2 regions of the Microbulbifer sp. ABH2_005 genome follow, and region 1 is predicted to be linked to the other one. Evidence: predicted binding sites of a transcription regulator. Region 1 holds the regulator's gene; the other holds the start of a gene.
The links. Region 1 encodes LexA, which represses DNA repair genes until DNA is damaged. Its sites were predicted from a motif close to ACTGTNTNTANANACAGT; they were not measured.
Positions count from the first base shown of each region.

Region 1 (3,208 bases):
GCCAGGTCCACGCTCGACTGCCGCAAAGTAGCGCTATCTCATCTGGCTTACTGTCTAGAGCGACCTGTAAGAGATTCTTCAAGTTCGCGGGCTTTGGTAGGGGGTCTCCATAAATCGGCACAGTTTGGCGTCCTATTTAGAATACAGGCTAGCTAATAAGTAAAAATACCCCTAATTACAAGCGATCAAATATAAGAATAATAGCAGGCTCATTAATCAGCCTGACACGCATTACAAACCGCTGAAACTAGCATCTGGTGATCAAAGGGGAGTATACGATGGGCAATAGCTCAGAATAATCAAAGCCCCAAAATAGAGAACCCGCAGAGTGTTTGACTAGCTCTGAAAACTTACTAGAGCAATAGCCAAACCTCTTTGCCCCAACAAAAATTTACAATTTTTAAATTATTTTTGACTGGCTTTTGCCCGCAAATACTTCAAAATCAAGTGTACAGCCTCCTCGACAGTATCCACGATATGGAATAAATCAAGATCACCTGAATCAATACAACCCTTTTCCAGCACTGTATCCACTAACCAATTGTACAACCCACCCCAATAGCGCTCCCCAACCAGCACTATAGGAAATCGCCTTACTTTTTGTGTTTGCACAAGTGTTAAGGCTTCAAACAATTCATCCAGAGTACCGTAGCCCCCAGCTAGGCCAACAAAACCGGCGGCATGCTTAACAAACATAAATTTCCGCACAAAGAAATAACGAAAGTTCAAACTTATATCCTGATACGGATTGGCTGCCTGCTCAAAAGGGAGTTCAATATTTAATCCAATTGAGGGGCCAGACTGCCCAAAAGCCCCTCGATTACACGCCTCCATAAGACCTGGGCCACCACCGGTGATTACCGGTATCCCCTCGGCAGCCAAAAGCCCTCCAAGCTTTACTCCCTGCTGGTATTCCAAACTATCCTCTGTGAAACGCGCGCCACCAAAAACCGTTACAGCCCCTTTTAGTGCAATTAGACGCTCAATCCCGTCAACTAATTCCGACTGTATACGCAGAACCCTCCAAGCCTCGGGCATCTTTGCATCAAGCATTATTGTTCTCCCTTGTTCTCTCGTGCTGTCAGCTCTTTCAACTACTCTTTTTTTCACTCATTCTTTTCTTAATCAATGTAGCAGCTTGAATCGAGGCAAGGGGCGGGTTTGCGCAAACCTAAAATCTGTATATAATCCCAGCAACTGTATAAAAATACAGAAACTCTAGGTAAATCTATGACCAATCTCACCGCACGTCAGACTCAAGTATTAGAGCTGATCAAAACCTACCTGGATGACACAGGCTACCCCCCCACCCGCGCAGAAATTGCCCAGGAACTGGGCTTTCGCTCACCCAATGCCGCAGAGGAACACCTCAAAGCATTGGCGAGAAAAGGGGCCATTGAGATGGTCGCCGGCGCCTCCAGGGGCATTCGAATTCCAGATCACCAATCCGGTCTTCCCATCGTAGGACGTGTCGCTGCAGGCCACCCTATCCTGGCCACAGAGCATATTGAGGATTATTGCGACCTGCCCGCCAGCTTCTTTCACCCGCCAGCAGATTATTTACTCAGGGTGCACGGCATGAGTATGCGCAACGCAGGTATTCTCGATGGGGACCTGCTGGCCGTACAGAAAACCGAGCAAGTCAGAAATGGGCAGATTGTGGTTGCCCGGATTGATGATGAAGTAACTGTTAAACGCTTCCGCCGCAAAGGCAATCAGGCAACTGTGCAACTACTACCCGAAAACGAAGACTTTGAGACTATCCAGGTGGATATGCGGGATAAGAACTTTGTAATTGAAGGGCTCGCGGTGGGCGTGATTCGCCAAACCCCTTAAGAATAAACAGTTTACCAATGTCCATATACAACAACAGCGGCTCTAAGCCGCTGTTGAAACACTTTTACCTGCTCACCTTACCATAGATTAGATCAATGAATCGTATGGTTAACCGGCATTGATTCTTCCTCTTCGAAGTAACCAGGCTCCAGGTCGTCAAGATTCTGCACAGCTTCTATGCCCGCTTCCAGCATTGCCCTAGCCACCGCTACTTTGTGCTTACGTAAAAATTGGAGACTCTCGGCTGAGAAACGAATACTCACCAGAGGGGCCTCCTCGTGACCGGCGCGGCGCAGAGCCACATCGCCATTGGCCAACTCGATAATCTCAAAAGTTTCGGAGGACATTAGCTTTCCCTTCACTGCACATCAGTTTGCGCCCAGTGTACCACAGGCAATTTAGAAGTTTCAGTGGGTGCAAACAGATAGACAGAAAGGGAGCGAGGAGCCCTCAGCACTCCTCAAGATTGGCACGCTGCCTGCGTACCAACTCACTTAATGCAGCGTGCCATTTGAGCAGCACTTCGAAGGAAAGATCAACAGCTACAGGGCCCGCGACATTGTGCGCTGGTATCAGATTGCCACCCTGCCCCTTATCTTCCGCAAGCGGAGGTAGCCGCAAGAGTTGATGCCATGCGCGTAAAAACTCGCTCAGCCAACTCCCCGGCTCTGAGACCAACAACTGCAATTCCCTTACTTCAACACTGGCTTTCCCCTGGTTATGCAGACTATCCACAATAACCTGTAGGGACTCAGGCTCAAACCCCAGTTGCAATTGATGGGAAAGCTCAGCCAGGAAAGCCCGGTAAGCTTTCCACAATTGCAACAGGGCACCTTCCTCAAGAGCCATTCGCTGAATAGCAGAGTCAAAACTACTGGTGGCAAGCAGTTGGCTCTTGCGTAGCGCGGATGTAACCAGACCAGTGTAGGGATTGCTCATTTACTTTTTTGCCGCCACTTTCTTCGCTGCAGGCTTTTTCTTAGCCGCTGTGGACTTACTTGCCGCCTCAACCTTCCAGGCGCCATCCCGATAGAAAGCTTTCCAACCCGTCGCCTTTCCATCCTCCTCGGACTGGACATATTGCTCTTGGGTCTTGCGACTGAAGCGAACCACGGTATCCCGCCCCTGATCATCCTGTGCAGGTGCAGAGAACAAGAAACTGTACTTGGGATCGATCTCACTTTGGTGAGGTAGCAACTCTTTGACCAGCGGTGCACGGGTTTCACGGTTTTTCGGGAACTGACTGGCAGCCAGGAATAACCCGGAGGCGCCATCACGGAGGATGTAATGGTCTTCAACCTTCTGGCATGCCAACTCAGGCATGGGCACCGGATCCATCTTCGGTGGTGCCGGCTGGCCATTCTTCAACAGC
Region 1 covers NZ_JBSWWI010000001.1:2,374,626-2,377,833, forward strand. Annotated here, with positions in the region: gene ACXAFI_RS10310 (class I adenylate-forming enzyme family protein) at 1-121, opposite strand, end outside; gene ACXAFI_RS10315 (LOG family protein) at 406-1,110, opposite strand; gene lexA (transcriptional repressor LexA) at 1,231-1,836, shown strand; gene ACXAFI_RS10325 (hypothetical protein) at 1,929-2,183, opposite strand; gene ACXAFI_RS10330 (DUF6586 family protein) at 2,287-2,775, opposite strand; gene topA (type I DNA topoisomerase) at 2,776-3,208, opposite strand, start outside.

Region 2 (3,208 bases), 340 kb from region 1:
CCTTCTGGTTCCGATAGAACTGACATCTCAGTATGAAGCCTTTGCTTATAATGAGTACAATCAGCCGATCTGGTGGTTAATTGCCAGCTTGATCATTTATACCACTTATTTTGTAGGCTTCTTTGGGTTGGCTTTTGCCAAAAAAATAGGCAGCGCAAGATTCTGGGCGTTTTTTCTTCCTGTAATCATTGCTACCGACATTTATGAGCTGGGAACTGTAATCATCACAATGAATATGGCGGTATTAAAAAATCAAATGGCCGTATTAATGATTACACCACTTGCCTTATTCCTTTGGTTTATTATTTTCAGGTATCGTAAAGTTTTTCGGTATATAAAATAATGGCCGCTCCACCTCGCCCCCTTTTATGCTTGTAAAACCATAGCCCTGAAAACCTTGGTGGAATTTACTTTAACTTAGCCAGCCTTTGTGACGACCAATTGTTGTGAGCGCAATGCCAATCAATTGACTGAAGACTTTTTTAAGTGGCATACATAATATCCCCAGTAAAAATTTTGGCGTTGTTCATCTCGCAACCATCGCGAATCTAATATTAAAGGGGTTGATATCGGCTTTTATGGCCCCGATACTCCGCCTGTGCGCCAAGGGGTGCACAATTAGCAGGGATCTTAGGGTAAAGCCTATAATATACATCTCGTATTTTTTTTGATTTGTTATTGTTTTTGCTTTCCCCTCTTCCCAGGCTTTCGTTTTAAAAATAGGCGGTACCCACTTGCAGTCATTAATTTTTTAATGATATTTCTGAAGAAAAGGATTAATCATGTCAAATATTGGTCATGTTGAAGGTTGGGATACGGATAAGCCATTTATTTCTGATAGTCTTGAGGCAACCAGTTTTCACTGGGCCGCATGGACTGGTATCGAGGACTCCACTGAAGGAAGTTATATTCAGGGGCTTATAGAGCTCAAAAACACCGGAAAATTTCCTATCCTCGACGCCAAGGTATTCTTGGATCTCGATGACAATGGTATGACCTGGGATGCCTACCTGTGTAATTCAGCTGGTACTCCAATAGAAGATGGCTTTGTAAGCTACGGCCACCCCATCGCCCCAGGCGAAACCGTTAAAATAAAATACTGGTGGGGTCTGAAGCATGTTGCCGGCCCTACTAAGTGCGACTTTACTGTTACCGTAAATATGTTCCCAGAATATAGAGTACAGGTTCCCAAGTCGAACGCGCATCAAAGCAAAACCTCAATACAAGCTTCTTGAGTTTTACAGCACTAGATGATGCCATTTTTGGCTGAATAGGAGGGGCGAATTGCCCCTTCTATTTACAAGCCTATTATCCTGCCACTCCCAAGCCAATTGATAAAACCATTGAATACTGAACTCAGCGATTAAAATTTATTCTTTATTGGCTCTCACTTCCTCTCAAAAACTTTCTTTCTGGAATAGCTTATCCAATGGTCACTTGAAGTATTGATACTTTTATCAGTGAGGACGCTTCTCGGAATCATTCACAGCTTACTGCACCTATGCTTCTTCTATGTCCATAAAGTCAGCCTATGGCTTTGTCTCCAGAAGCAATATGCTGTATAACCATACAGCTTTAATGCCGTTACTACCCACCACGATCCATCGTTGACACACTGTTACCTTTACCATGGCCACCTCTATTCAGCTAGCACCTGATTACTATTTGACCAATTTTCGCACACTGGTTGATTTTGTTGTTTCTCGCTATACCCAGCTTCTCTCCACCAGCGAACTAAGTTTTTACAGGTTATTTTGTGAGCTTGATGCCGATAGCCAGCGTCTTTATGTAAGGCTACTCTCTCGCAAGGGGGTCCCATCATCAGCTGGAGCTCTGTTCAGGGAAGGAAAGCTGTCTTACCAGGAAATCAACAAGCTCCCTGGGGCTGTAGATTCTCTTTGTTCCGCAGGGCTTTTAATCAGGAATCCTCCCCTGCAAGATCGAGCCCTTTTAGCGCTGTTTACCAAAGCAGAGTTATTCGCAGCGGGCCCGGTTGGTTTGAGCAAGCCCCTCAAGCGGATGGAGCTGGAAGAGGCCCTGTTAGCTTCCTCCACAGAATGGCGAGAACAACTAATGGCCGAAGAGGGCCTGCTAGCACTTCAGGGGGCTGAATACTTCCAAACCTTCAAACTATGCTTTTTTGGCAACCTGAATCAGGACCTGACCGATTATGTGCTGAGGGATCTTGGGTTGTACAGGTATGAGTCCTACACACTAGACAGGCACCAACTGCCCTTCCAAAGCCGTGAGCAAATCGAACAGTACTTGCTCTACTACGATTGCCTGGAGCAGGCCGAGGAGGTATTGGCTAATGGTGCCAGTGAAATTCTCGACCTTGCCAGCCAGTTGCCCATTGGCCTTCCGGGGGATTTGACACTAGCGCGGCGAGTGGATCGCCTGCGCCTAAAGCTGGCCCGCCAACTGGAAAGACTGGATCAGCTAGAGGCCGCCGAGCGCCTCTATCGAGACTGCGGGCAACCTCCGGCCCGTGAACGGCGAGCGAGAATTGCGGTTAAACGTGACAATCTCGAGCTGGCACTTTGCCTTTGCCGGGAAATTCTCGACTCCCCACTCAACGAAGCCGAACGATGTTTTGCCGAGCGCTTTGGATATCGTATCGCAAAACGGATGGGCACTACCCAGAACTGGGCGAACCCACAGCCTTGCCAGCCACAGTTAGAAGTATTTACCCTGCCCCAATCTCCAGAAAGAGTAGAAATTCAGACGGCTTCGGAGCTGGCTAGCCGGGAGGAAGGTATCTGCCATTATGTGGAGAACAGTTTATTTAACGGGGTACTCGGCCTCTATATCTGGGATATTCTGTTTGCTTCCATTCCCGGTGCTTTCTATAACCCCTTCCAAATAGCACCTAGCGACTTCCGTACCCCGCATTTTTACATGTCGCGCCACGCTCAGTTTGAACAGCGCTTAAAAGAGCTAAGTCCAAGTGCATTAAAACGGCGAGTTATGGAAACCTATCGGAAGAAGCTGGGCATTGCTAATCCGCTCGTCGCCTGGGAGGCGCTCTCTCTGGAACTGCTGGAGCTAGCCCTGGATCGTATCCCGGTTGAGCACTGGCGTTCACTGTTTCAACGTTTACTTGGCGATATCACCCATCATCGCAATGGCTTGCCAGACCTGATTTTGTTTCCAGATAAAGGTGGCTATGAGCTTGTGGAAGTCAAAGGCCCCGGAGATCGCCTGCAAC
Region 2 covers NZ_JBSWWI010000001.1:2,036,875-2,040,082, reverse strand. Annotated here, with positions in the region: gene ACXAFI_RS08825 (hypothetical protein) at 1-343, shown strand, start outside; gene ACXAFI_RS08820 (hypothetical protein) at 783-1,235, shown strand; gene ACXAFI_RS08815 (VRR-NUC domain-containing protein) at 1,666-3,208, shown strand, end outside.
Region 2: a site for LexA is predicted at 1,557-1,574, ahead of ACXAFI_RS08815 (VRR-NUC domain-containing protein). Genes of this name have one in related genera too.